3 regions of the Rheinheimera sp. UJ51 genome follow, and region 1 is predicted to be linked to each of the others. Evidence: predicted binding sites of a transcription regulator. Region 1 holds the regulator's gene; each other region holds the start of a gene.

What was found. The regulator LexA, encoded in region 1, represses DNA repair genes until DNA is damaged. The targets are predictions, from matches to a motif close to TACTGTNNATATNNACAGTA.
Region 2: the regulator LexA is predicted to act here: its motif matches at 6,752-6,771, upstream of umuD (translesion error-prone DNA polymerase V autoproteolytic subunit).
Region 3: the regulator LexA is predicted to act here: its motif matches at 3,082-3,101, upstream of umuD (translesion error-prone DNA polymerase V autoproteolytic subunit).

What each region holds. Positions count from the first base shown of each region.
Region 1 is NZ_JAJHOG010000007.1:49,715-60,498, reverse strand. Features, by position in the region: gene LMJ53_RS10665 (EVE domain-containing protein) at 1-322, opposite strand, end outside; gene tesB (acyl-CoA thioesterase II) at 386-1,255, shown strand; gene plsB (glycerol-3-phosphate 1-O-acyltransferase PlsB) at 1,252-3,753, opposite strand; gene lexA (transcriptional repressor LexA) at 3,834-4,454, shown strand; gene coxB (cytochrome c oxidase subunit II) at 4,766-5,911, shown strand; gene ctaD (cytochrome c oxidase subunit I) at 5,915-7,498, shown strand; gene LMJ53_RS10635 (cytochrome c oxidase assembly protein) at 7,509-8,063, shown strand; gene LMJ53_RS10630 (cytochrome c oxidase subunit 3) at 8,066-8,944, shown strand; gene LMJ53_RS10625 (DUF2909 domain-containing protein) at 8,951-9,160, opposite strand; gene LMJ53_RS10620 (SURF1 family protein) at 9,182-9,907, shown strand; gene LMJ53_RS10615 (hypothetical protein) at 9,900-10,412, shown strand; gene LMJ53_RS10610 (COX15/CtaA family protein) at 10,409-10,784, shown strand, end outside.
Region 2 is NZ_JAJHOG010000024.1:5,608-14,755, forward strand. Features, by position in the region: gene LMJ53_RS16655 (hypothetical protein) at 110-418, opposite strand; partial or broken gene LMJ53_RS16660 (IS3 family transposase) at 2,175-2,332, shown strand; gene LMJ53_RS16665 (hypothetical protein) at 2,463-3,164, shown strand; gene LMJ53_RS16670 (RelA/SpoT domain-containing protein) at 3,449-4,615, shown strand; gene umuC (translesion error-prone DNA polymerase V subunit UmuC) at 5,032-6,309, opposite strand; gene umuD (translesion error-prone DNA polymerase V autoproteolytic subunit) at 6,309-6,737, opposite strand; gene LMJ53_RS16685 (hypothetical protein) at 6,879-7,106, shown strand; gene LMJ53_RS16690 (hypothetical protein) at 7,386-7,754, shown strand; gene LMJ53_RS16695 (hypothetical protein) at 8,153-8,995, opposite strand.
Region 3 is NZ_JAJHOG010000005.1:241,745-252,528, reverse strand. Features, by position in the region: gene recD (exodeoxyribonuclease V subunit alpha) at 1-553, shown strand, start outside; gene LMJ53_RS08905 (HEPN domain-containing protein) at 688-1,368, shown strand; gene umuC (translesion error-prone DNA polymerase V subunit UmuC) at 1,365-2,639, opposite strand; gene umuD (translesion error-prone DNA polymerase V autoproteolytic subunit) at 2,636-3,067, opposite strand; gene LMJ53_RS08890 (ABC1 kinase family protein) at 3,214-4,533, shown strand; gene LMJ53_RS08885 (M24 family metallopeptidase) at 4,545-5,930, opposite strand; gene LMJ53_RS08880 (DUF429 domain-containing protein) at 6,082-6,822, shown strand; gene LMJ53_RS08875 (chemotaxis protein) at 6,937-7,866, shown strand; gene LMJ53_RS08870 (putative bifunctional diguanylate cyclase/phosphodiesterase) at 7,975-9,753, opposite strand; gene LMJ53_RS08865 (response regulator) at 9,723-10,160, opposite strand; gene LMJ53_RS08860 (BLUF domain-containing protein) at 10,301-10,723, opposite strand.

The sequences.
Region 1 (10,784 bases):
ATCGTGTCAAATATCGCAGATCCACGGCGATCCATCGCGGTTGCTCAGCTGTTGCTGTTTTATCATAGTAGGGGCTGTCTGTTTGAAACTGACTGGGATCAGCGTAAGCCGCCCGGACCACTTCTACTATTCCTGCTAATCCTATAACGCGGCAACTGGAATGATAGATCAGCACTTGGTCGCCCACTTTTACGGCATCTCGTAAAAAATTACGTGCCTGATAATTGCGCACACCCTCCCAAACAATAGCTTGTTCTGGCGCATTCGCAAAGTCGTCAATGCTACATTCGGCCGGTTCTGTTTTAAATATCCAATAGTTCATTTTGCCAGTCTCCATGAATTACGGCAGAATAACAGGACTTATTATCACGGAACAGGCCAGAATATGAGTCAGGTATTAGCAAATCTATTGTCTTTACTGAAGCTAGAAAGCATTGAGTTAGGGTTGTATCGTGGCCAAAGTCAAGATTTAGGCTTCAAAGCGGTGTTCGGCGGGCAAGTGATGGGGCAGGCGTTATCTGCGGCGAAAGAAACTCTACCCGAAGAGCGCAAAATTCATTCGTTTCACTCTTATTTTTTAAGACCCGGTGATGCCAGCAAGCCGATTGTTTATGAAGTAGAAAACATCCGCGATGGTAAGAGTTTTAGCACCAGACGGATCAGCGCTATTCAATTTGGCAAACCCATTTTTTATATGACCGCATCGTTTCAAACCGGTGAAGTGGGGTTTGAGCATCAAATTGCCATGCCCGAAGTCCCGGCACCTGAAGAGTTAGTATCTGATTTAGATTTTTATCAGCAGCATGCGGCACAAATTCCAGAGAAGTTACGCAGTAAATTTATCTGCGAAAAACCGATTGAAATGCGACCTGTCGATTTTCAAAACCCTTTTTCGCCACAAGTGAGTGCCGCTAAGCGTTTTGTTTGGTTTAAAGCCAATGGCAATATGCCGGATGATTTACGCGTACATAAGTATCTCTTAGCCTATGCCTCTGACTTTAATTTTTTACCCACGGCACTGCAACCGCATGGTCGCTCATTCTTAGCGCCGAATATGCAAGTGGCCACCATAGATCATGCCATGTGGTTTCACCATGATTTCCGCTTTGATGACTGGTTGCTATATGCGGTAGATAGCCCTGCGGCATCAGGCGGCCGTGGTTTGGTGCACGGCCATTTCTTTACCCGCGAGGGTCGCCTTGTAGCAACCACCATTCAACAGGGCGTTATTCGCGAGTATGCCAGTGCCGATTAAGCCCGACTTTCCTTCGGCATAATGCTATTAATACTTTGCAGTACGTCACTGCGTAGCAGCACATTTACGGTTTGAGATAAGGTGCTAAGCTCTGCCGTGGCACATACTCGGTTGTCTTGATCCAACCGAGTATAGCCTGCCTGTTTTAGTGCCTGACTTAACGTGGCGAATAAATTTTTATCGTAGTATTCGGGTGCATTAATACCGTGCAGTGTTAATAAGCGTTGCGCCAACTGATGGCTTTGCTGTTCTAAATCTGCACGATCTAATGGGCCATGCGCGCGCAATAAATTAAAGACCACGGCATAACGTTGTAAAGTATGCTCGGCATTATGTGCGAGCAGCTCCAGCATCACATATTCGCGATTGTGTTGAGAGGGAGCACGATACTGCTCGTCATCTAACTTTACTAAACCCTGATGCGTAAGTTGTTGCAAGATGGTTTTTACGTAGTTGCCTACCGAGGGCACATACAAAAATAATTCCTGGCGCAGCAAACTATACAATTGTTCGGCAATACGAATTAGCTGGCTTTGGCTGGTTTGTTGTTGATGTAAAACGGCTGAGGCTAAGATGGCTGGGATAATAAATAAATGCAGAATATTATTACGATAATAGCTCATTAATACGGTATTCGCCGGCGTTAAGCTGATGACATCACCGAAACTATCCCGACTAACTTGGATTTTTTTCATCTGCAGGGCATGATCAATCATGTCTGCGGCAGACATATGCGGCAGTGTCACCAAGCTATGATAGGGCGCACCTTGCTGGAGTTGCAGGTAGCAGTCAAGTTGCTGGATCAGTTCTTGCCGACTAATAGCTTGTTTATCGCTGGCTAATAGCGCCAGTGACAGCAAATTAATGCTATTCAGTGCCGCGGCCTGATTGATATGTCGCATAATTTGCTCAGACAATTTAGCCACCAGCGGGTTCAGCCACTGCGGTTTAGGCGCTTCAAGAGCATTAATCTCGCTTTTCCAATCCGGTATTTGCTGCGTTAAATAGTGATTGAGTGAAATGGGTTCGCCAAAATTAACATAGCCAAAGCCATAATCGCGTAAATTACGGATCGCCTTAAGTACACCACCAACCGATTCCTTTTTCTTGCCAGAGCCCTGCAATTCACTGAGGTAAGTGTTTACTTCCATGACATGCTCATAACCCAGATAAACCGGCACTAAAGTAACGGGGCGATCAATGCCACGCAGCATTGATTGTACGGTCATCGCCAGCATGCCGGTTTTAGGGTTTAATAAACGTCCCGTGCGACTACGGCCGCCTTCGGTGTAGTATTTAACCGCATAACCTTTCATAAACAGCAAGCTTAAATATTCGCGAAAAACGGTTGAATACAACTTATTGCCACTGAAACTGCGTCGAATAAAAAATGCCCCACCACGACGAAAAATCGTGCCTGCAGGCCAGAAATTTAAGTTAATGCCTGCGGCGATATGCGGTGGCACTAACCCCTGATGATAAATAATATAACTGAGTAGCAAGTAATCCATATGACTTCGATGGCAAGGTACATAAACAATTTCATGTCCTTTTTGTGCCAGATCGCGCAAGGTGTCGACATTATTGACCTTAATGCCAGCATAAAGCTTTTGCCATAACCATGTCAGAATACGATCACCAAAACGTAAAGTTGACGTGCGGTAATCGGCTGCAATCTCTTGCAGTAATTTGCGAGCTTCTTGTCGCGCCGCGGCGTAATCACCATTGCGGTTAGCCGCTTCATCGGCGATGGCTTTTTTAACCGCAGGCGTGGCTAATAGCGCATTAAATAACTGACTGCGGTTCATCAGTTTTGGCCCTGTTGCTGCCAGTCGCTGCCGATAAAAGTGGATCCGTGACATGCGCAGCAGTTTTCTGGCAGTGCTGGCTTCAGCGCCAAATTGTCCAGCCATTTGTTGTAGATCTACTGGTTTACTTAAGCGCACCAGCGTGTGTCGACCTGAGATAAACACAATCAGTAACTTAGCTAACCAGTTAGGTGAATGAGCTTCCCCTAGTAACCATTTAATACTGTCTTCCTTACCTGGTGCACGGCCCCATAAGATCGAGATCGGCATCAGCTGTGCCTGTAATTTGGGATTGGCTAAATGAGCCGCGAGTAATGTTTGTCCTTGCTTTAATGCACGGGTCTCGCTGCGGCCACCAATGATTTGGTGAGGTTTTTCGAGAAATAAGATGCGTGATAATTTCTGCCCCCGCAGTTCGACATGGCTAAGCGGATCGGGCAAGGCTAATTGCTGGCAAACGCGACGCAGCGTGGCGACATCACTGGCTGATTCGGTGTGGCAAACATAAAATAATGGCCGCTCTGTACTCACTCCCAGTTGTTGTAGTGGGTTATCAGGAACGATTTTGAATTTAACGAGTAGACGAATAGGCCATTTTAATAATAAGGTCAGTAACGACAAGCTTGAGAACATAATGATACCGAGCAAACTGAACAGTGCTAAGAATACCACAGCTGCGTAAGCTGGCAAATTCAGCTGCAGAACAACGCTTGGCATTTCGAAAAAGGCTGTATATACTGACAGTACTTACTGTATAGGTAGCCAGCATTATGAGACCATTAACGCCTCGTCAGGCCGAAATTCTGCAATTAATCAAAGATTACCAACAAGAAACCGGAATGCCACCCACGCGCGCCGAGATTGCGCTGCGTTTAGGTTTTAAATCTGCCAATGCAGCGGAAGAACATCTCAAAGCCTTAGCTAAAAAGGGGGTACTGGAGATGATGCCCGGTACCTCGCGAGGGATCCGTTTATTGGAAGACGATTCCGCTCCCGAGCAATTGGGTTTGCCTTTGGTGGGTAAAGTTGCCGCTGGCCAACCTATCTTAGCCGCTGAGCATGTACAAAATCATTATCAAATTGATGCGCATTTATTTAAACCCCATGCTGACTTTTTACTTCGGGTACAAGGCATGAGTATGCAAGATATCGGCATCCTCGATGGCGATCTGTTAGCCGTGCATAAAACCACGCAAGCAGAACATGGCCAAGTGATTGTCGCCCGTGTCGATGATGAAGTAACGGTAAAGCGTTTTCAGCGGCAAGGACATGAAGTTTTATTGCTTCCTGAGAATCCAGATTTTGAGGTGATTAAAATCGATTTACGTGAACAGCAATTTGCCGTTGAAGGCCTTGCTGTAGGCGTGATCCGTAACGGCAGTTGGCTATAAAATAGTCGCTGTTCAACAAGTTAATTTACAATTGCACTGGTATGACCTCTAGGTTTTATCGGTGCTTTTGCATTTTAGGGGTTTACATAACGCTCATCCTGGACAATTCTTAAGCGGCAACTGTTCAAAAAATAATTAACGTTAACAGTGGCTGGTTTCAGCGCTTGCTTCGAAATCACAAAAAAATAATAAAAATAAGAAATTGCGAAACTTACCACATAGATTCGGTCAGGATAGGTTGATATAAAGCCGTGTAGTTCTGTGTTCTTGGTTTCTGCAGTTTGCAATGCAAATGACAGAGGAGAAGTACAGTGACAAACACGCGTTGTCTGGTTTGGTCGCTGCCGACCCTATTTTTTGCCGCATCGGCAAACGCATCAACATCTATGCCTTTGAATATGACCAAAGGCGCTACGGAGATCAGTCAGCAGGTTTATCAACTGCATATGACCATTTTCTGGATTTGTTGTGCTATCGGTGCAGTGGTGTTTGGGATTATGTTTGTATCCATGATCCTTCACCGCAAAGCAAGAGGGGTGCAGCCGGCTTCATTTCATGAAAGTACCAAGGTTGAAATTCTGTGGACGACCATTCCGGTCGTGATTCTTGTTGTGATGGCATTTCCCGCCACGACCACTCTATTGGCGATGGATGACACCTCCGCTGCCGATGTGACCGTGCAAATCACTGGTTCGCAGTGGAAATGGCATTATAAATACCTTGAACACGATGTTGAGTACTTTTCATTATTAGCGACACCCAGAGAGCAAGTGGCCAATAAACTGGCCAAGGGTGAAAACTATCTATTAGAGGTCGATCGGCCTTTAGTGATTCCTGTTGGGAAAAAAATTCGCTTCTTGATGACCTCTGATGATGTGATTCACTCGTGGTGGGTACCTGCCTTTGCCATTAAAAAAGATGCGAACCCTGGCTTTATTAACGAAGCATGGACTCGGGTAGACGAGCCTGGCACTTATCGTGGGCAATGTACTGAGTTATGCGGTAAAGACCACGGCTTTATGCCAATCGTGGTGATTGCGAAAAGCGAAGAAGATTATTTAGCGTGGATCCAGCAAGAAGAAACGCGGATCGCCAGTGAAAAAGCCGCCGAACAAGAATTGCTAGCCATGAATATGAGCATGGCAGAGTTAATGAGTACCGGTGAGAAAATCTATCAAGGCTGGTGTGTTGCCTGTCATCAGGCTACTGGCATGGGGTTACCTGGTATTTTCCCTGCGTTAAAAGGCAGCGAGTTAATCCTTAATGATCGCAACGGCCATATTGATGTGTTGGTTAATGGTCGCCCGGGTACCGCGATGCAGGCGTTTGGTAAGCAACTCAGCCTAAAAGAATTAGCAGCGGTTATCACCTATACCCGTAATGCTTTTGATAATAATACCGGTGATACCGTGCAGGCTGCCGATGTGTTCGCTGTCCAGCAAGGCAAGGGAGAATAACCGATGTCAGCAATTACTACAGAACATGATGATCATGCGCATGATCACAAACCTAGCGGCATAAAACGCTGGTTGTTTACCACGAACCACAAAGATATCGGCAGCATGTACCTTATTTTCGCTTTGGTGATGTTTTTCCTTGGCGGCAGTATGGCAATGGTTATTCGTTTGGAGTTATTCCAGCCGGGTATGCAATTTGTCGAACCTCATTTCTTTAACCAAATGACCACAGTGCATGGCTTAATCATGGTATTTGGCGCGGTAATGCCGGCCTTTACCGGTTTAGCTAATTGGATGATCCCAATGATGATTGGTGCGCCAGATATGGCGTTACCACGGATGAATAACTGGAGTTTTTGGATCTTACCTTTTGCGTTCTTGATCCTTTTACTCAGTTTATTTATGCCAGGCGGTGGTCCCAGTTTTGGCTGGACGTTCTATGCCCCGTTATCGACAACCTACAGCGGTGACAGTACGGCGCTGTTTGTGTTTTCGGTGCATATCATGGGTATTTCTTCCATTATGGGGGCAATTAACGTGATCGTCACCATTTGGAATTTACGTGCTCCTGGTATGACGTGGATGAAAATGCCCTTGTTTGTCTGGACGTGGTTTATCACAGCATTCTTACTGATTATGGTAATGCCTGTATTAGCCGGTGCGGTTACGATGGTGTTAACGGATAAATATTTTGGTACCAGCTTCTTTGATGCTGCCGGTGGCGGTGATCCCGTGCTGTTTCAGCATATTTTCTGGTTCTTTGGTCACCCCGAAGTGTACATCATGATTTTGCCAGCCTTTGGCATTATCTCCGCCATTATTCCAACCTTCGCCCGTAAACCGTTGTTTGGTTATGCCTCTATGGTGTATGCCACCGCCAGTATCGCTATCTTGTCGTTCTTGGTTTGGGCACACCATATGTTTACTACGGGGATGCCGGTGTTTGCGACCTTGTTCTTTATGTATTGCACTATGTTAATTGCCGTACCTACCGGGGTAAAAGTGTTTAACTGGGTGGCCACAATGTGGCGAGGAGCCATGACGTTTGAAGTGCCGATGATGTTTGCCTTGGCCTTTATTGTGCTGTTTACCATCGGTGGCTTCTCGGGTTTGATGTTGGCGATAACGCCAGCTGACTTCCAGTACCATGATACCTATTTCGTGGTAGCACACTTTCACTATGTGTTAGTAACAGGCGCAGTGTTTTCGATTATTGCGGCGGCTTATTACTGGTTACCTAAATGGACTGGCTACATGTATGACGAGCGTCTTGGCCAGTTGCATTTTTGGTGTTCTTTGATTTCTGTAAACATGCTGTTTTTCCCAATGCACTTCGTTGGTTTAGCGGGTATGCCACGCCGTATTCCCGACTATGCCCTGCAATTTGCTGACTTTAATGCTTTTATCAGTATCGGTGGCTTCCTGTTTGGCCTGTCGCAACTGATCTTTGTGTGGGTGTTGGTTAAATGTGCGCGCGGCGGTGTGCCCGCTACTGCGCAGGTTTGGGAAGGTGCTGAAGGTTTAGAGTGGGAAGTGCCGTCACCTGCGCCTTATCACACCTTTGAAACACCACCCGTAATTAAGTAGCGGAGGGCTTATGCAGCTGCATCGTACGCTGGTCAGTAAATTACTACTGGTTGTGTTACTGATGTTTGGCTTCGGTTTTGCCTTAGTACCTTTATATGACGTGTTTTGTGATATTACCGGTATTAATGGCAAACCCTCGGCAACGCCAGCCACTGTGCTGGCGGATAATATCGACACTAGCCGCGAAGTGACCATTGAGTTTTTGGCGCGACCAAACAAAGACATGCCGTGGATTTTTAAACCCGAGATCCGCCGTTTGACGGTGCATCCAGGTGAAATTTACGTGATGAACTATATCGCAGAAAACCCCACCAGCCGCATGATTGTAGGCCAGGCGGTGCCATCGGTTTCGCCAGGCCAAGCTGCACTCTACTTACACAAAATTGAATGCTTTTGTTTCACCCAACAGCAACTGGCGGGCGGCAATAATATGCTGATGCCTGTGCAGTTTTATGTCGATCCGGCGCTACCGGCGCAGTTCAGCACGATTACATTGAACTACACCCTGTATGACGTGACTGCCAGTTGGCAGCCGGACACTGCTACAGCAAAAAGTGGGGAATAATAATGAATAAGACCTATGAAAAATATTATGTGCCGGCACAAAGCCCTTGGCCAATAGTCGGTGCGGTAGCGATGTTTTGTATTGCCTTTGGTGCTGGGCATTACGTGATTGATGTCAGTAAGCAACAAAGTGGTTTTGGCGGTTGGTTATTGCTTGCCGGTTTTGCCATCCTTATTTTTATGTTGGTAGGTTGGTTTAGAAATGTCATCGATGAATCTATGGCCGGTTTATACAGTGCGCAAATGGATCGGTCTTTCCGACAAGGTATGATTTGGTTCATTGTGTCTGAAGTGATGTTCTTTATGGCCTTTTTTGGTGCCTTGTTTTATGGCCGGGTGATTGCGATGGAATGGCTCGGTGGTGCCAGTAACAATGCGATGACTTTTGCTATTTTATGGCCCGATTTTCAGCCGTCATGGCCATTACTAAAAACGCCCGGTGGTATTGAAACACAAGCGATGCCAGCATGGGGTTTACCGACCATTAATACGGTGCTTTTAGTGATTTCGTCTGTCACATTGCATTTTGCGCATGTGGGGTTAGAAAAAGAAAAGCGTGGCCAATTAAAGTTGTTTTTGTTGCTCACGCTGCTCTTAGGCGCAGTGTTTTTGTGTTTACAAGGCTATGAGTATATTCATGCTTATCGTGATCTTGGCTTACGCTTAGACTCTGGTTTTTACGGTAACACTTTCTTTCTGTTAACCGGTTTTCACGGCTTACATGTCACGCTGGGTGCAATCATTCTACTCTTTATCTTTTTTAGAGTATTAAAAGGGCACTTCACGCCAGAAAAACATTTCGCTTTTAAAGCCGGTGCCCTGTATTGGCATTTTGTTGATGTGGTTTGGTTATGTTTATTTGTCTTTGTCTACATCATTTAAACGGCTTTAATAAGGGCGGGCATTAGGTGCAATCAGTCCGGTCGCCATCGCGAGAATAATTAAGGCGAGGGCGATCGCTGAGAACAACACCCTTTTACCAAGATAGTAAGACAAGCTGTGGCTGGATTCGGTTTGGCGCATAACGCTAAAACCGGCTTTTACCAGATTAACCACGATATAGATCAGCAATAGAACGATGGCTATTTTTATTATCATTTCATCTCCGGAGTTTGACTGATGCAGTTTAAGTTGTTCGGTCACTTATTTAACGTTAATCGGCTGTGGTGCTTTATTACTCTGGCCGCTTTTTTAATATTAATCAAGTTGTCGTATTGGCAATGGCAACGTGCCGCAGAAAAAACCGAGCAATTACAACAGTTGGCCGTACTGCAGCAGCAAGGTGCTATCTCTGCGTCGCAACTGTTTAATTTGATCAGTGCCGAGGCCGATGGTGTGTTAGTAGAAGATGCTGGCCGTTGGTTAGCCCCTTACGTGTGGTTATTAGATAATAAAATTGTCGAAGGCCGCGTCGGTTACGATGTGTTAATACCGGTGCAATTTCAAGCAACGGCACCCGCGTTACTCGTTAATTTAGGTTGGGTTGCCGCGCCAAGCAGTCGCCAAAGCTTACCTGAAATAACCATCCCTGCTGAAATCAGTGTATCGGGTCTAGTGAGAACAAAATTAGGCGGCGTGCTACTGGGGCAAAACCTTGAAGGCAATACTTACCCGATGCGTATGCAACAAGTCGATATCACTGCTTTACAACAACAACTGCCGGTACCGTTATATGCGGCCGTTATTTATCAGCAAGCGCCCTCTCGTTTTATTCCGCACTATAAAGCCGTGGTGTTACCGCCCGAAAAACATCGCGGTTATGCCGTGCAGTGGTTGGGTTTAGCCATCGCGGTATTAGGTGTTGCGCTTGCAGCTAGTTTGCAATTGGAGAAAAAACATGAATAAAAACAAATTTCTGCTGTTGTTTATCCTCTGCTGTGCTCTGCCATTGGCCTTGGCTAAGCTGGTGTTAGAGCTCGGTTGGTTTTCACCTGGTTCGGGCAGTCAGGGGGCTTGGTTGGAACAAGAGATCTATTTACTCGATGATGCCAGTGCTCGCCAAGATCATTGGCGTATTGCGGTGGTTGCCGCGGCGTGTGATCAAAAGTCCTGCCAGCAAGCTTTATACACCGTAAAGCAACTGTATACCGGATTAGGTCGCAAGCAAAACCAAGTGCAAACGGTGTATGTTGGCCAGCAATTACCGGCTGATTATGCCAACTTTCCGCAGTCGAATGTAACCAATGCGGCTACGGCGGCATTACAAAACCAAATTGTGTTGGTTGATCAACGCGGCTTGGTGTTATTGCGTTATCCGATGCCAGAGCAAGCGGAACAAATGGCGGTTACGGCTAAATCGATCCGCAGCGATTTAATGAAGTTGATGAATTACGACAGGACCAGCGTATGACATTACATAAAAAATTGGTCACTTTGACCCTATGCTGGACCATGCTCGTGATCATTTTGGGTGCTTACACCCGTTTAACGGACGCCGGTTTAGGCTGTCCAGATTGGCCAGGTTGTTATGGTTTTTTGAAAGTACCGGCCCATCCAGAAAAAGTGTTAATGGCCGCTGAGCGTTTTCCCGAGCGCCCCTTAGAAACGCATAAAGCGTGGAATGAAATGGTGCATCGCTATTTGGCCGGTGCTTTAGGTCTGCTGATTGCCGCACTCTTTATCAGTAGTGTTTGGCAACAACGGCGCTTAACTATTATTCCCACGGCGTTAATTATCTTAGTGTGTTTTCAGGCCTTGCTCGGTGCACTAACGGTAACGATGG
Region 2 (9,148 bases), on a different contig from region 1:
TGTGCCCAGGTAAGGCAAATTTTTTACGTTTAGAAAAATAAAATAAAAAAATCTCAGTTTTTATGCCGAGACTTATTTAAAGTGATTTTTCTTTCATGATTGATACTGTTTAGTGGTGACGATTTAGATACCACTTGGCCGCAACAGGCGCATAGAAAAACGGATACAGCAGCGCATATAGAACTGAATAACCTTTAGTCTTGGCATGAATGTTATAAAAAAAGTAACCAATGCAACCCCAAATATTGATCGTAATTAACACAGAGACCAAATAACAAAAACGCTCTTCATCGGACTCTATCAGTGCCAACTTTATTAAAGGGCTCATCATCGCGATTACCACAACACCGCCCAGCAGTTGGCAACCATAAATTTGTACTGCTTTCAAAAAACCGCCAAACCAGTTGAACAATCCCAATTTTTTCTCCTTAACAGATTAAAGTGCAACATCCTTACACCGGCTTTGCAGCGAATTGTCGATAATGCTCAGCACGAGTGCTTATCCGAACTTAATTATTTTCGTTTGAATAGCAAGCTGTTTTTTAAATGGGGGGATGTATATGTACGGAATTTAGATAGATGGCCGTTGAATAATTCAAAATAATTCAAAATAATTCAAAACTGAAAAAAGGTTTTAGCGAAACACAGACCTACAAAGCAATTATTTTTTGCCTGTTTTACTGAGTTTAGCTGACAACTAATCTACTGAGAGCAAGCGCAGCGTCTGGTTCGTTTTTAACCCATACGTTTTAGCAACAGTAGAAGTCAGGCTTATTGTAAGACACCATTAGCACAACCCGGCATAAAGCAGTCACCACATGAGGCTAGATTGAGCCAGTTAACCAGACTTGCGCTGTTTGTAGCAAACAAGAACCAGACCAACTGTTAATATCACCGCAGGTATTAACCATAGAGCTTCCATTTCAATTCTCCCTTGCCAGAAATTTTAAGAAAATGCCGCAGCCACTTGATTGAGGGTTTTACTGAGGCAACCTCAGAAGGACAATAATCGAGTATAGGTTTAGCGTCAACTTCATACAAGTGATAGGAAGAATGGCTGAAACGTTACCTGTTAATGACAATAAAATTTGTTCACAACGACAACAATAAAGCCGAAGCTCGAACAATATAGTTTGTTCACTAATCGGCTCGATGCACCAGGATGAATGACTAAAATTTGTCGATATAGCACTAACCAGAAGACATTAACCACCACATGGCAAACGCGTACTTTTAAACTGTGTGTACAAACTTTTTCGTCTCTGTACGGTAGAAAATGTGCACACTAATTCATTTGAAATATTAAGGCGGATGGTTATTGCGGCTACCCATCCAGTGCCGCTGCTGTGTTTGTAGTTTGCCTGCTTCCTTAGTATTTTTGGCGCACATGGAATTCATATGTGGCGCGGGTTTGCGGGATTTGGACATGCGTCCTTGGCGCAAGCAATATGGCCTTTCTGAGCCTCATAGAGGCGTTTTTTTTGTGATCGCTAATACTATGGTGCGGTGTGATATGTTCACACTTAAATTCCTTCTGGAGCAATATGGTAGGTGGTTATTACTACTGCTATTCAGTGTCGATACTGTGTTGGTAATTCACTTACTTTTATGGTGATTTTGGCGCACATGGAATCCATATGTGGCGCGGGTTTGCGGGATTTGGACATGCGTCCTTGGCGCAAGTATTATGGCCTTTCTGAGCCCCATAGAGGTTTTGTGTGTGATCGCTAATACTGTAGTGCGGTGTGATATGTTTCTACTTAAATTCCTTCTGGAACAATATGGATGATGATTATTGCTACTGCTACTCAGTGTTGATGCTGAGTTTGTAATTCACTTACTTTTATGGTGATTTTGGCGCACATAGAATCCATATATGGCGCGGGTTTGCGGGATTTGGACATGCGTCCTTGGCGCAAGCAATATGGCCTTTCTGCGCCTCATAGAGGCGTTTCACTGACAACTTGTTGTTACCTAATTTCTGCCATTTACTGCTAAGAGCGATAAGCAGAAATCCCTAAGCATCATAATGCCATTGCGAATATCCTCTTAACCGCGAAACCAACCATAAGTGCTAATAAAAGGTGTTTTTGATGACTCCAAAGCGCGTAATGGTGCAGGGCGCAACCAGGTTGACCTTGCTGATAGCGGTAATAAACCTTACGTAAAAACCATTGAAGGTTGAAGCACTTCAGAATGAGCCAATAACGGATAGTGAAATGTTGCGTTAATATTTTTTGAGTGTATTGAAGTTGATTACAATATGACCAGAAGGCATAGTGGTCTTTGCTATCTCAGCCCAGAGAACTTTGAAATAAAGAAAGGTGCTTAGCGAAGGTTCAATTTTTGCTTGTACAGATCAACATTGGATTCTCCTTAGATTGAGTACTTTAATAAGTTATTTAATTACGCACCTGCCCATTAGCAAAGTGCTGTATACGCGCGAAGTAAATAGAGGATTTATGGGATTTATAGTAGTAGATACCACAATTTATGATGAGCATAACTTTCATATAATTCAAGATGATTCTAGTTTAATTGAATGGCACATGAATGAGTTTGGACACTTTTATAAAATCTTCTCGAGCGAAGAAGAGATTAAGGATTTTTTTAATAAATACGATTTTGAAGATAGCTATTTTGAAGATGAAGCTAAAAAAATTTTTAGAAAAAGTCAGTCAGTAATTATTACATCATGTTCCCCGAATCAAAGTCATTTTATTTATGCTGTAAAATGTAGGTCTAAAGAAGATGTGGTAAGTGAAGTTTCATTTATAATAAATGAATGTCCGATTCTGTGTGAGACTGATATACACAAGAGAGAAGTTTTTGACTTCAACTACATATTAGATTCATATAAGCTGGAAAGTCCAAATATCAAAATTCGTCACAGTATGTTTGGTGCTAAGTTATTTTGTTTTTTAGAAAAAAATAATTTTCTGCTTGAAGCTAGGGATAAATACTGGATTCCAGATATTAACGAGAATCCTCACAAACCAGCAGTTCTATCTACATACCTATTTAGACAGCATTATGAAGAGTCAAATTTAGGTATAATGGAATACTGGAACTACTTACATTCAAATGATAGGAAATACTGTAGAGATATCGCAAAAAAAATTAACTCTACAAGAGATGAGTGGGAAAGCGAAATCAGTGAATGAGCAATACCTATTTCTAGCTTAATGCCATTTAAAATACAGCTAAAAATAAGCGCAAGTCTCTTTTGAATAAAATGGAATTTAAAACAGATCGAAATCCCAGATTCAATAACATAGAATCTGGGTATGAGCTTCAAAAGAAATTCCACAGTTCGAATCGGTGGGTTTTGGTCGATTCAATTGCCACTATACTGCGGTGACATTTTACTTGGCAGACTAAAACTGGAAAATAGACGTCAGGCGACAAAATCAAAACCCTAATCATCTATCCTAAAGAGAGCTTGTTTGTGCAATATACGGGAAAGAAAATAGCAAGAGCGGGAGACGATTTGAGGGTCTTTGATAGCCTTTCAGATGAAGCACTTAGAAATATGATGGAAGTAATTTCATTTTGGAGGCAGGCCCATGAGGAGCCCGTTAAAAATGCTTTAGATCTATTATCAAGCATTGTGATCCCCATTGATAAAAATGCACTGTTCGCACGGCGCATGAAAAGGACTGCGTCAATTTATGGCAAACTAATCCGCTACCCAAAGATGAGCCTCTATAAAATGAATGATATTGGCGGATGCCGGGTGATTATTCGAGACCGACAATCTCTCTATAAAGCCCTTAAAGAGCTCAGAAAAAGACCTGAGTTCCAAATTTTAGATGATAACGGTTGTAAGGTTAACGACTACATTAAGGACGCCAAGGCTGATGGCTATCGAAGCGTTCATATTATTGGCAAGTTTGCAGGCGCTGATGGTACTGAGCGTTTCGTCGAGGTTCAGCTGCGAACTCCTATTCAGCACTGCTGGGCCACCGCCGTGGAAATTGTAGATTTATTTACCAATCAATCGTTAAAAACAAACCAGGGCTCTCCTGAGTGGTCTAGTCTTTTTATTCAGCTTAGCTCCCACTTTGACGTCATGGACAAGGTTAAGGGCTTTGTTAACTTTAATCACCGTGCGCGATTCAAGTTTTATAGCGATCAAATGAAAACTGAGTTTGGCAAAGCGCTTTTGGACAGGGATTCATTACCTTACATAGCCATGAAACAGTGTAATGATTGTTTGGCCGCTTTAAATGTGGTGCAGCTATTTGACGGTTTTGCTAACTCACTCAATATCGTCGATGAAAAGCATCAAACAAATGGTGGTGAAGGGTACGTACTGATAACCATTGATTTGGAGAAATCGGAAGTCACCGCACAAACCTTCCCACCTGGGGATGAAGAGGCAGAGAAAGCGTATGCCAATGAGGAACTCATTCACTCAGGCAACAGTTCCGTTGTCGTTGCGATGGTATCTACCCCAAAGTTTTCGGAATTGCGCTTGGCTTACCCTAATTACTTCGCTGATTCCACAGTGTTTTTAAGCTGCGTGTTATGCATCACAGACTATTTTGCAACGATGCAGGCTAATTATTTTAGTAAAGCAGTTCTCCCAAGGTATCAAATGAGAAGAGCATAAAAAGCCCGGTCATAGTACTGGAGCCAATTAAAAAGCTCGAAATGAAAACCGTTGCACCGAAAACCAAATCATCAGCAATTAAATGGATTGAGCGAGATTTAATTTATCAACTCATACTTATTCGAATTTCGGTTTGGCTTATGAAATTGATGGCAAGTTTACGCACTTGTGAGCGTGTGCTGCTGATTATCTATGGTAAAACAGAACAACTAAGAGCTACAAATAAGTTTGTTAGGGCATTGCCCATAAACATGAACGCTCAGCTTATGTGTTAGATAACCACTCGAAAATTTCGCGAGCATTCTGAGCAGTTATTGGGCGAATGCCCGCTTTCAGTGAAAAACGCCGATTTAATCAGATTCCAGTTAATTTCCGCTTTTGGCACGAAGCTGAGATTAAATGATCGCAATACTTTTTTATCGTGCGATCGGCAAATCTGTCCATTTCGTTGTGTAATGTGGAGATAACATGGCGCGTTTCATGCTCCACTCTTGTGCAATACCTTGGCTTGCAAACCACACCTTTCCGGTGCCCGTTGAGTTGATGGTATCAATAATGGTCATTAGCGCTTTGCTTTGATAGCTTGGCGGCTCTGGTTCAAACAAATCAACTTGGTAAACGCCTTCATCATAAAAATCAGTAAGCATCACCCCTGCCCGCACATAACGATAATCATCTTTCCATATCTTGTCTAAAAGTCGGCTTCCCAGCGTAAGAAAATCTCTAGTATCACTGCTTGGATGGGTAAGTTGATTACTTATGCTGTTTCCATAATAGGGTTCACGTTGCTTGTCACTAAAGGGACTGGTGCGGATAAAAACGGTAAGCTGCTTAGCTTGCTGCTGCTCTTTTCGAAGCTTTTGGCAAGCTCGGCTAATATATTCACTTACAGCTTCATGCATCTTAGGCTTGCTGGTTATGCGCTCTCCGAAGGCCCTCGAGCTTATAATCTGTTTTTTAGTCGGTGCAACATGCTCAAGCGCTAAACAAGACTCGCCGTTAAGCTCTGCAACAATTCTAGCCTCAACGATTGAGCATTGCTGTTTTATAAAGGATGGATTGGCATCAGCCAAGTCTAGTGCGGTATGAATGCCTAATTTATTAAGCCTGGCCGTTAGTTTACTTCCAATACCCCATACTTCACTCACAGGCAGAAGAGCCATGAGCTTGCGCTGCCGAACGGTATTGGTTAAATCGACAACGCCAGCAGCTTTACTCCATTTTTTTGCAGCGTGATTTGCCAGTTTTGATAGCGTTTTTGTCGGAGCAATGCCAACACAAACCGTCATGCCGATATGCTTTTGAATGGTGTTGCGGATTGTTTTACCGAAGTCGGTTAAATCCATACAATGTGAAACGCCGGTTAAATCTAAAAACGCTTCATCAATGGAGTACACCTCAAGCGCTGGTGCGAGCATTTCCAAGGTACTCATTACTCTTGCGGAAATGTCAGCATAAAGCGTGTAATTTGATGAAAAAGTTAGAAGCTGGCCTTTAGCAATGAGTGATTTTAATTCAAAGGCGGGAATGCCCATTTTTATCCCCAGCGCCTTTGCTTCTTTTGAGCGCGCTACCACACAGCCATCATTATTGGACAACAAAACAATCGGTTTACCTTTAATATCAGGCCGAAATAGAGTCTCGCAACTAGCATAAAAGTTATTGCAATCGACAAGGGCAAAGCAACTACTCATCAGCGCGTCATTTTCCTTACGACACTAATAACAACACCAAACACTTCAAACTCATCGTCCTCTTTAAGTAGGATTGGTGGATAAGCTTTGTTGTGAGGACGCAACTGCCTTACTGGCTTTAAGCAAAGCTCTTTAACCGTAAATTCCTGATTTAATGCAGCAACAATAATATCGCCATGAGTCGCACTCACCGAGCGGTCAACCACCAAAATATCACCGTCTAAAATGCCTGCATCTTTCATTGAATCGCCACTGACTCTAACCAAGAAGGTGGCCGCAGGATGGCGGATACAAAGCTCGTTTAAATCTAGCGTTTGCTCTATGTAGTCTTGTGCAGGTGAAGGAAACCCTGCGGAAATCTGATGACCATATAGAGGTAAAAATATTGGCTGACCCAACTCAACCTTACCAAGGAGTTCTGATGACATAACACGCCCCAAATAACTGTATATAAAAACAGTATAGCGGATTGCGTCATGCTTTAAAGCCTTCGACATTAAAAACCTTAAATGTACTGGAAAAACGTCACGTATTAGCTACATTACAAGAACAAAATAAGGAAGGTATTTATGAAACAACACGTCGTCAATGAACAGCAATTTCAGGAAGTGCTTTTCGTTTGGAAACGCGCGGGCAGAAACCTTATAACACTCCCCCACATATCAAAAGGACCCTCCGGGTTGCGCGTATCGGTGATCAGTATTGATAACACCGTTCAGTATATTTATGAGCAAGAATTTAAAACGTATAAGATGCTCTTTAGCTGGTTTGGCGGGCTTGTCGATCAAGTTAATTAATGCTGCAAATTAGAAGGCTCACGAAGCTTATAAGATTGATATTAATAACCTTTTAATATTTACTCTAACGACTATTCAGTTAATTGCCAAGAGCAATAACGGACGTTAATTGTTCAACTGTAAATTCGAAAGACGTAAAAAATGCCATAGACTTTTGTACAAGTTTGAAAAAATGCAGTCTCACATTAACACTATTTAGCAATAGCTAAAAAATCTACCAAAGTTCCCTTTCTCCGATACTAGTTATTGATGTAACACACATTAACTAACGGAGAGGTCATGTCATTACATCAAAATCTTAACAGCAACAAGCACAGCAATATCTTAGCGCTATCGCCACAACGCACATTATTGTATGCCGAGTTAAATGCATATGGTGAAATCAACCCAAGCCAGTACATTGTGTTGTGCCACAGCCTTGAGGGCAGCGCTACCGGGCTCTATATCAGCAGTTCAATACAAGAGCAGTTTGCATTTCATAACTTTGTTAAGGACGACGAAATGCTTTTTGTGTTGAGTGAATATGAACGTCACATGGCTGATTTTTGTCAGGCATTCTCAACAGAGTTTGAACAACTGTTTGCTGTTGCACCTGATGTCTATTTTGCTGCAGCTAAGCTTTATTGGCATTACAAAGCTGCGTGTTAACCCCTAGGCGACCTTTGGTCGCCTTTTTTATTAAGTAACCTGTTAAATAACTTATAATCCTTATCCAACTCACAATTCCCCTTCTCAGCACTTAATTAAATTCGTAACACTTATCTTAAACATGAGGCCACTGCCGGTTCGCATTCAATACTCCCCATCTATCGCGAAAATGGTATTAGAAGGTCGCGCCTAACGACGTTTAACGAAAGTTAACTCTAAGCGAACAAGTGCATTAGGCTGCACTTTGTGGGTAGTGCGTAGCAAAATGTCTGCGTGCACAAGCACATTTATGTGCTCCCCGATGGGATGCCGAGTCAGGGCATAACCGGTGAAAGGACTCTTACTGGGTACAAGGACGTGCCTCAATAACGCCAGCATAAAGCTGGCATTATTGTGTTTTATGCTGAGTAAAAACGCTGGCGTATCTCATCACAATATTTACTGCGGTAAACCAAGGCACCATTTAGAATATCTGCGTCCTGCTCAGTAATGCGCTCAGGCCCTTTGGTACTTTGTAAAAACGAAATCACTTTACCGTTGATTCGCTTCATGTCATTTAACACATCAAGTTTCTGCGAAAAAAACATCACTTTTTGATAGTAGCCATTGTTAATGTCCTGCAGGTATTTTTGCAAAATGCTTTTGCGGGTTGTTAGCTGTTTAAAGCTATGCTCCATTTCAATTGCAGTAATGCACCCATCTTGCTCTTGTACAATCGCATCAACATTTCGCCAGCTTCCAGACTTGCTTAGCTTTCTCACTTCTAAATCCGTTAAAAAGCACGTCCAGATATCCTGGCAGTGATGATTGCCTAAGATGCTTTGTGGCATGCCAAGCAGAATGACAAACTGCATAATGATATCGTGATAAACGGTATTTAAATTAACCCGTAATTCGGGATGGCTAGTTGACCTGAAATACACGGGCATCCCAGTCAGTTGTTCGACAAAGGCTGCTCCGCTTCTAGATAGTATATAAACCCGGTCATCAGGTGAGCGATGCGTTTTGACCACTTCGACTAACTGCTGCTTTGTCAGCGCATTAAGATGCACCAGTGCCTGCGCTCTCGAAATGCCATAAAGCCATTCGATAATGATTGGGCTTGTCAGTCCAAACCGCCCTACTAATGTCATGGTGAGCTCACGGCGGGATTTGCCAATTTGCGTGTTGTTTACGCCATGGCGATATTGCATATCAATAGCGAAATATCTGGGGTATTGCTCGGTGATGTCATTGGACATACTGCTTAGCTTCCTATTCTGATGTTAGTGTTCAGAAATAGTTAAAGCCGCTAAACGCAAATTATGCGTTTTCATCACAAACACCTTATAATTTTCATCGAAAGATGAACCCCAGCCTGTCTTTGAATGCCACTTGCGATGATTATCGCAAGC
Region 3 (10,784 bases), on a different contig from region 1:
ACGCTCGGTGCTCAAGGCTTATCAAGGCTTTCAACTGTTAACGCCCGTACGCGATGGCCCTTTTGGTGTCAGCGGTTTAAATGCGTTAGTGCAGCAAAGCCTTAGCTTTGTATCACGTAGCGCCTCGGCACAAGGGCGGCAAGATAGCTGGTATGAAGGGCGGCCGGTGATGATCACGGCGAATGACTACAACTTGAATTTGCGTAATGGCGATATTGGTATCGTGCTGCGATCCGCCGATACAGAGCAGAAACGGGTGGTGTTTGTGGACAGTGATAATCAACTTCGTTGGATCTTACCCAGCCGTTTAGCCGAGGTGACGACTGTTTTTGCCATGACGGTGCATAAGTCACAAGGCTCAGAGTTTACGCATACGGTGTTAGTACTGCCGGATCGTGATAACCCGGTGTTAAGCCGTGAACTGTTATATACCGGCTTAACCCGCGCTGCTCAGCAACTGACCTTAGTGGTGCCGTCATGGTCCGTGCTAACACAAGCGGTGGATCGGCCAACGATCCGGGCAGGGCAATTGCACTTATCTTTTAGCCCATAGCCCATGCCGTTAATATTACGGTCAATCTCCCCCTGATAACGCGGCATAAGCTGCGCTATTCAGGGGGGAATGGTACTTGCCATCCTCGCGATATTTATGCATCATAAGTTATTGAATGCTATGGATTGGCTCTTATGTTGACTTTAACGGATTTATCCTACGCTAAACTCAAAACCTATCAGCGATTACATCGTGATCATTTCCCTGAAAATTTAGCGTTGCGGGTGCATCGGGCGCTGAGTTGGCTAGCCCGCGCCGAAGCCGCCAGAGCGGCGCAAGATAGCGACAGTGCCTTTATCTTTTATTGGATCAGCTTTAATGCCGCCTATGCCAATGATTTTGGTCAAGCCGACCGGTTACCGGAGCAAGAACATTTTCAGCAGTTTTTAGCTAAGATCTGCGCTTATGATACCGGTGAACACTTGTATGAGCTGATTTGGCAGCAATTTTCATCCAGTATTCGGCTGTTAATCAGTAATCATTTTGTCTATGCACCGTATTGGGAGTTTCAGCGCGGTCGTATCAGTGAGGCTGAGTGGTTAAAACGTTTTGCGCAGTCTAAAGAGCAAACCCACAACGCCTTAGCCAACAAGAATGTGCCGCTGGCGCTATCGCATATTTTTAATCGTTTATACACCTTACGTAATCAACTTATGCATGGCGGCTCGACGTGGAATAGCCAGGTAAATCGTCAACAAGTGAACGATGCCAGTAATTTACTGAGTAAACTGGTACCGCTGATTATTGGTTTGATGATGAATGCGCCCGATCAATTATGGGGTGAGGCGATTTACCCGGTGATTAACCCGTCTTAGCTTACCACCGGCAACTGTAACCAGTTGGTGGTGTACGCCGGAGACAAATGTTGCCGTTTCATCGCCCAGCTTTGCTTCACGCCTTGGCTGGCAAACCAGATCTTACCTTTACCCGACTGATTATACCGATCGAGCGTTTGCATTAAGCTGGGATCGGCATGATAACTGGCGGTGGGTTCAAATAAGCTGGGTTGATATACGCCCTCATCATAAAAGTCACTTAACATTACGCCGGCTTTGGCATAGCGATAGCCATCGCGCCAGATCTGCTGTAATAAGCGGTTAGCTAAGGGCAGAAAATCACGGGTATCAGCACTAGGCGCGCCCAACGTGGCATTGGCGCTGTTGGCATAATAAGGCTCTTGTGGTTTGCTAAATGGGCTGGTGCGTAAAAATACCGTCAGTTGTCGAGCATGTTGCCGCTCTTTGCGCAGTTTTTGACAGGCCCGTGCCACATACTCGGCAATGGCTTCTTGCAATAATGGCTGCGCGGTAATGCGCTCACCAAAAGAGCGCGAACTAACAATCTCTTTTTTAGTGGGGGGCTGTTCTTCTAACGGGATACACGACTCACCATTCAGCTCGCGTACGGTGCGTTCGACCACCACCGAAAATTGCTGGCGAATAAAGCTGGGATTGGCATCGGCTAACTGTAAAGCGGTGTGGATCCCCAGTGCTTGTAAACGGATCGATAACTGGCGCCCAATGCCCCAGACTTCACCAACAGGTAATAAGGCCAGCAGCTTACGTTGGCGCGTGACGGCGGTGAGGTCAACCACACCCTGGGTTTTTGGCCAAGTTTTTGCGGCATGATTGGCTAATTTGGCTAACGTTTTACTCGGCGCAATACCGACACATACGGAAATGCCTTGCCACTGGGCAATACGCTGCCGAATGATTTGGCCATACTGCGTTAACTCGGTATGCGGTAAGAGGCTCAGATCTAAAAAGGCTTCATCGATACTGTACACCTCAACGGCGGGGGCCATTAATTCTAAGGTGGTCATCACCCGGGCAGACAAGTCGGCATACAATGCATAATTCGATGAAAAGGTGACAATACGGTGCTGTTTAATTAACTCGTTAATTTGAAACAACGGCACGCCCATTTTTATGCCCAGCGCTTTCGCTTCTTTAGAGCGCGCCACGACACAGCCGTCGTTATTCGATAACACCACCACCGGGCGGTGTGCTAAGTCAGGCCGAAACAGTTTTTCACAACTGGCATAAAAGTTATTGCAATCGACCAGCGCAAAACAAGATGCTTTCATTTACGATTAAACCGACGAATGGCATTGGTTACCACGCCAAAGATCTGTAACTCATCGGCGTTTTTAATGTGCACTGGCTGGTAGCGTGGATTCTCTGGCAGCAGCATCAAATTCATTTTGCAGCTTAAACGCTTCACGGTAAATTCGCCGTTGATTGAGGCCACCACTATGTCTCCGTGTTCGGCGGTCAGCGCGCGATCAACCACCAAAACATCATCTTCAAAAATGCCCGCTTCAATCATCGAATCACCCGATACGCGCACAAAAAATGTGGCGGTGGGGTGATGAATACACAACTGGTTTAAATCGATACTTTGCTCGATATAATCTTGCGCGGGTGAAGGGAAGCCCGCAGGCACCTTGCTGCTAAAGAAAGGCAACCGAATGGGTGCGCCGGCTTGCGCCTGACCGAGAAACTGAACAGACATGGCATTACCTCGAATACTGTTTATCTATACAGTGTAGTATGCCTTGCTTCAGGTTGCACAACAAGTGCTAACTTATGCCCGAGAAGCAACCAAAAAGCGCTTGGCTGCGTATAGCCTACTATACAGATTGCAAGAGTAAGGTACTTATGTCGGCAGGTAGTTCAAAGGTGCCCGCGCACCGCATATCCCGTTTTGGTAGTTTAGCCTCACTGGCCGGTCGCGTGGCCGGTGGCATGCTGGCTGAAGGGGCACGACAATTAGCCAAAGGCCAAGTGCCGTCTAAAAAAGACTTGTTACTTACCCCAGGCAATGCCAAACGCGTCGCCGATCAATTGGCGCATTTGCGCGGTGCGGCGATGAAAGTCGGTCAGTTATTGTCGATGGACAGCGGTGATATGCTGCCACCGGCCTTAGCTGAGATCTTAGCGCGCTTGCGTGCCAGCGGTAACCCCATGCCCGTTAAGCAGTTAGCACAGGTGTTACGCAACGAATGGGGTGAGCAATGGCAGCGTCATTTCAGTGATTTTACCTTTACGCCTTTAGCCGCCGCCTCGATAGGTCAGGTGCATCAGGCTTATCATGACAATGGCCAGCGCCTTGCGGTAAAAATTCAATATCCGGGGATTAAAGCCAGTATCGACAGCGATGTTGATAACGTGGCGACCTTATTACGCATTAGCGGGCTGGTGCCCAAAAGTGTCGATTATCGTGGGCTCTTAACCGAAGCAAAAGCACAATTACACAGCGAAGCCGATTACTTGCAAGAAGCCACCTACTTGCGTCAGTATCGCCAAGCCTTGGGGCACAGCCCACACTTTGTGGTACCCGAAGTGTTCTCAGAATTAACCACCGAAAACATTTTGGTAATGAGTTTTGTGGAAGGCAGTGCGTTAGAGGCATTAAGCAGCCATGATCAAGCCGAGCGCGATCGGGTGATGGGCTTGTTGTTTGAACTGCTGTTTCGTGAATTATTTGAATTTAAATTGGTGCAAACCGATCCGAACTTTGCCAATTATTTATACAACACGAAAACCCAACAGCTGGTGTTGTTAGATTTTGGCGCTTGTAGGCATTACAGCAGCCGCTTTAGTAACGGTTATCGTCAATTATTTGCTGCGGCCTTAACAGAAGATCACGCGGCGATGGCCGCTGCGTTAACGCAGATTGGCTTTTTTAGCCAACAAATTTTACCCGCACAAAAACAAGCGGTACTTGCTTTAGTGAATTTAGCGGCCGAGCCTTTAAAGCACGATAGCGCCTTTGATTTTGGGCAAACGGATTTAGCGCTGAGAATCCGTGAAGCGGGCACCGCCTTAAGTATGCAGCAAGATTACTGGCATACACCGCCGGCAGATGCGATATTTTTACATCGTAAAATAGGCGGTTTGTATTTGTTGGCGGCGCGGCTAAAAGCGCGCGTTAATGTACGGGCTTTATTAGCCCCGTATTTAAGCAACGAGGCTTAAAAACAACGCGCTTAACGTACTAGATGCCATTGTGTTTGCCGACCGGCTAAATAGATCACGCGCCGACCATCGAAATAGGCGCTTTGTTCTAGCTTGACCTGCAACAGTTGGTTTTGCCACTCGGGTACCGCTTTTTTGATGTTACCTTCAATGGCATAAGCGGTATTACTGTAAAGTGGCCAATCGCCATGGATCTCGGTAGGGCCTTGATTATCCCACATACCAATAGTCGGGCCTGGGGCATGGCCGGTAAAGCCAATCGGGTGGGTGTAAGTGCTGCTGATGATACCTGCTGCTTGGCTTTTTTGTTGTACGGCGGCTAACACCTGATTACCGGTACGACCCACCACAAATTGCTCAGTTAACAGATCTTGCCAACGATTACCGGTGGCCAAAGCGGCACGAATACCGGCTGGCGCTTGCTCCTCATCGGCTTTAAGCACATAAGCCATCTCTTGGGTATCAGTACATAGGGTTAGATAACAAATGCCAACATCGGTATGCAAAATATCACCGCGTTGGATCACGCCACTTTGACCACAATTTGCAGCATCAGCCGCACAAGCAGTGCCGGCACGTTGTAAGCTGACATAGGGCATAAACCACACCGGCAGTTGCAACTGAGCAAAACGTTCACGGATATACCATGCCACATCATCGGTATGGGTTACACCGGGGGTAATTACCTTACTGCTAAAGGCTTCGGCAATCACACCGCGAGCAAGGCTAACACTGTGTGGATAGACGCTCAGCTCGGCTGCTGTGCGCTGTTCAAACCAACGTACCACCAGCTTTTCAGCGGAGATTAAACGCGATTGATACGCTGGCGGCAGCACGGCTTGTAAACGGCTATGTAAAGCTGACGATAAACCATCGGCGACCGGCCAATCTTTAGACACATTAATGCCGATACGCTTCGGGTTTTTACTGACAATTAACTCTCCCAAGGCCTGCCATTGTTCATCTAAACTGCCGCCTTGCCAGGCTGAGTTGTAAGGTGCACCTAACGGGTAACGATTCACCGTGAGTTTTTCGATAGTACCGTCGGCTAAACGATGAAACACCAGCATAGTGGTGCGTCGAGCAGCAAAAGTGGGTTGTGGCACTAAGGTGAAATACACCGGATCTTCAGCGTTTTCTCGGTTAATCACTAACCACATATCCAAATCTTGCTCGGCCATTAAGGCGGGTAAAAGCTTATCTATACGCTCACTGAGTAGCGCATTTTCAGGTGCAATACGCTGGCGTGGGCTAAGTACCGCAAAGTCAGCAGCGCTATTCAGCACCCGGCCTTGGCTGGCCGGCGTGGCGGCTGTTAGCGTAGTGCTTAAAACAACACTGCCAAGCAAGGCAGTGACTAACGCAGAACGAACCAAATAAGAAGAGACAGACATCATAAGATGATCCTTTTTTCAGCTGAGTGTTGGCACAAAGCAGGTTAAAGCACGTAAGGTATGCGCTTATCCTAACTGAAAACGTCAACAAGCCCTAGAATGAGTTATCTCAGAAATAGCGGGGCTCATCGCGAAATAAACAAAAGGAGTATTTATGCAAACAACGCCAACAGAGCATAGCACAACCTATGTGGGCATTGATGGCTGCAAAAGCGGTTGGTTTGTAGCGATATTGCAGGGCGAGCAGCTTCGTTTTCAGCTGTGTCAGACCTTAGCTGAAGTGGATGCCCGTTTGCCTCGGCACAGTATTGTGTTTATTGATATGCCCATTGGCTTTATTGAACCCGGTGAAGCGCAGCGCCAATGCGATCGCTTAGCCCGACAGGCTTTACCCGGACGGCGCGGTAGCGTTTTTCCGGTGCCTTGTCGTCAGGCGGTGTATGCGGATGATTATTCTACCGCCTGTGGCATTAATGCGGCTGAGATCGGTAAACGTTTTCCCATTCAAACCTGGCACATAGTGCCGAAAATGCGTGAAGTTCATCAATTATTGCAAATGCAACCAGGCTGTCATGGCCGCTATTACGAATCGCATCCGGAATTGGTGTTTGCCGGCTTTGCTCAAGCGCCGATGGCAGAATTGAAAAGCACTGTCGCTGGGCAACAAGCACGCTTAGCGGTGATCGCGGCACAAGTACCGCACTGGCTGCCCGTTATTGAGCAGGCATTAAGCGAAACCTTAAAAAAACACGCGAAACCTGATGATATTATCGATGCGTTTGTCTTGTTACTGGCGGCGAGTCAGCCTAAACACTGGCAATTTCTGCCGGCAGTGGCCGATCCTGACAGTGAAGGGCTGAATCGACAAATTGTTTATGCACCTTGGCTAAATTAATTCATAGATTTAACGATGTGGTAAAAAGAAAGCGGAAAAACTATGCTATCGTTAGAAGAGAATAAATAACGCTTTGCCAAATGAGCAGAATGCGTGCAAGCAGGGGTTGCAGTAATGAGTAATGTTTTAAATTCAGTTAATCAGCGTACTAACTTAGCTGGGCAAAACCGCTTTGAGTTACTGCTATTTCGGTTAAACGGTAAGCAGTTATTTGGTATAAACGTATTTAAAGTACGCGAAGTGATCCAAGCTCCCGAATTATCAGAAATGCCCGGCTCACATGCTTGTGTTAAAGGCATTGCTCAGCTGCGGGGGGATTCCGTTATTGTGGTGGATTTATCCCAAGCCACAACCGGTGTGCCGATTGCCGATATGTCTAAAGCCTTTGTTATCGTGACTGAGTACAACCGCCATGTACAAGGGTTTCTCGTGTCGGGTGTGGATCGGATCGTTAATCTAAACTGGGATCAAATTAAACCGCCACCACAAGGTGCAGGCCGGGGTCATTACCTGACGGCGGTGACTGAAATAGAAAAGCAGTTAATTCAAATTATTGATGTTGAAAAAGTCTTTTCTGAAATCATTCCAATGGAAGAAGAGGTCAGCGAGCAAGTTAAAGCGCAGTCACATAAACTAGACCTGAGCAAAATCGTGGTACTGGTAGCCGACGATTCGGCGGTAGCGCGTAACCAAGTAAAACGGGCGTTAAATAGCGTGAATATTCATGCAGAATTAGTTAAAGATGGCCAAGAAGCGCTCGATTGGTTACATAAGCGAGCGGAAAGTGCTGGGGCGAATTTGATTCACGAAGTACCGTTATTGATTTCGGATATCGAAATGCCTCGGATGGACGGTTATACCTTAGCCGCCGAAATTAAAGCCGATGCCAAGCTAAAAGACATCCACATTATTCTTCACTCGTCACTGAGCGGTGTGTTCAACGAAGCTATGGTAAAAAAAGTTGGGGCAGAGCAATTTATTGCTAAATTCCACCCCGATGAATTGCTCTCTGCCGTCAATTATTGGTTAGAGCAATCATCTTAAGCTTTGTTGCACTACAGCACGTTAAAAGTAGAGTACCCGTGTGATACCCAGCAGTTTAGCGTTGCCGCTAAGAGGCTTAGCGTTTTGGTATTAAGGATCACTGGCCAGTTAACGTGCTTCATTTGTCTCCAGCATACTGGCCTGTTGTTGTAATAAAGCAAACAACGCTTTTGCTGTCATCGGTTTATAAAACAAAAAACCTTGAATGAAATCACACTCTAAGCTTTTACAAAACTGCAGCATCTCATCGGTTTCAACGCCTTCTGCCGTAATTTGCATATCTAAAGTTTTAGCGATTTGGGCAATGGCCTGTGTTACCGAGCGATCACGTTTTGAGGTTAAAACGTTTTGAATAAAAGACTTATCAATTTTAAGCTTATGAAATTCAAATTGGCTTAAGGTTTTTAATGACGAAAAACCGGTACCAAAATCATCAATAGCAAAACGACATTGAGCCGCAATTAATTGTTGCAAGGTTTCAGCGTGACGCTCGTCATTATCTAGCATCAAGCTTTCGGTCACTTCCAGCTCTAAGTCAGCGCTGGTGAGATCATAACGTTCAAGTAACGCCATAAAAGTTGCGTAGAACTGATAATGTTCAATCAGTTGTACTGCAGACACATTAACACAAGCATATAACGGCAAGGCTAATTGGCGCCATTGAGCGACCTGTTGGCACACTTGCTCTAGCACCCAGTTACCGAGTTTAACGATCTGGCCACTTTGTTCGGCAATTGGAATAAACTCTGCTGGAGAGATCCAACCTAAGGCGGGGTTGTGCCAGCGCAATAAGGCTTCAGCGCAGACGATCTGGCCACTATGACTATCGACAATCGGTTGAAAATACACCGCCAGTTCATTATTGCTAATGGCACTACGCATCGCGACTTCGATTTGTGACGAGCGCAGCACACCATGTTTCAACTGTTCATTAAAAACCACATAGCTGTTTTTCCCAGAAGCCTTGGCGTGGTGTACCGCGCTATCCGCATCGCGTAACAATTGAATGGCATCGCTAGCACCGGCGCTTAAAGACACCCCGATACAAACCGAGGTTAAAATGGATTTATCAGTAAAATCAAATTCATGACTGAACAACTGTTGAATACTTTCAATGTAATCGTCCACAATATACCGCTCAGTAATACCCTTGAACAGCACAATAAATTTGTCGCCAGACAAGCGGCCGATTAAGTGGGCGTGGGGTAATCCAGTGGTTAAACGCGCGGCAATGTCTTTTAATAATTGATCGCCAATATTGTAGCCGTGAGCATCGTTAATAGCATGAAAGTTATCAATATCAAGTACTAATACCGCGATATGAGACGCGGTTGCAGTTTGTGTTGTAAGCTGTGTTTCTAATTGTGTAAGCACATACTCTTTATTCACTAAACCGGTTAAGCGGTCATGACTATTGTTGTACGATAACTGTTCAAGAGAGTTGCGTTCTGCAGTGATATCATGCCGATAAATCACGATATAACACAAATTATCTTGCTCATCACAAATGGCAGACATGGATACTTGCTCCCATGTTGTTGCATAACCATGTTGTTGCGTTTTGTAATCAAACTGCCACTGCTTTTGCTTTTTTAAAGCTGATAAAATAGTGGTTTTATTGTGTTCGCCTATTTGTTGTTCGTCTAACAGAGGATCATAGTGATTGAGCTTAAGAGATTGCGCAGCATTAACGTTGTTTTTAGCATGATGATTAGCATAACAAACCCGCCCATGCTGATCGGTGATCACCACAGATAACGCAATATCATCGACAATTTTGGCAATCAAGCCCACGGGCATAGCCTGGGTAACCCCAACGCCATCATACTCAAGGCAATGGCTTTGTTTGCTACAAATTAAGGGGTGATCGCTAAGTTGGAATAACATGGCCTACCTCTTAACAACGTTAATTGTTTTAAGACAATTAACAATAATTTGTTGGCTTCAAAAGGTTTTCTAAGTACTTCGCTGACACCGAGTTGCCTGGCTTGTTGTTCAACCTGCTTATCAACACTGCCACTGAGCAAAATAACCGGCAATGTGTTATCCGAGTACTCTTTTCGGATCGTACTGAGTAATTCTAACCCGGTCATATTCGGCATCAGTAAATCGGTTATCACCAAATCAATATGTTGCAGCTGCAGCACGTTAAGCGCTTCAATGCCGTCGTTGGCTGTTACCGTTTGGCAATTGAGCGTACTAATTAACGTGCTTAACGAATCACGCATCGTTTTAGAATCATCAACAATTAACACACACTCATTGTTAATCATGCCGTTAGGTAACATTGCCATGTCGATTATCCTTTTCGAGGGAGTACGTTTAAATGGTAGTTGGCTAATACCTCAGTTTGTTTTCATTAATATTTCAGTGTTGCGTCAAAAAACAGAAAATAAACCACAAAAGTTTATTTCTTAATTATTTCAATAATATTTCATTTTATGTCTTCTGCATGTGTTGCCAGTGATTTTAACAAGGCAAGAGAACTCGCGCCTGATAGCATGCTCGGCACAAAGTCACCATGACCCGAAAAACGTAACATGCGTTCCCGATTGAATTTACTTTGGCCAACATAGGCCATATCCCAACCCGAAAAATCACGCTCAGCGATCTCGCGATGAGACGTAATATAAATGGCATTGTGTCGGGGATCTTTAGCGATCACTGATAGGGTTTCACACACCTCAGAACGCAGGCCCTCTAGGGCTTGTAGGAAATATTGACCATTAAAAGCTAAGATGCCAGACAATTGTTTATTAGCGTTATTTTTGCGTGATGACAGCAGAATTTGCTCAATATCTTTTGCAGTTAATGACGCATTAACCTCACTGTAATAAATGGTTTGAACGAGAAACATATAAACTCCTATTGCGCATTGAAAGAGCGGTTTGCTCTTCACTAACGCTAGCTTATGAATG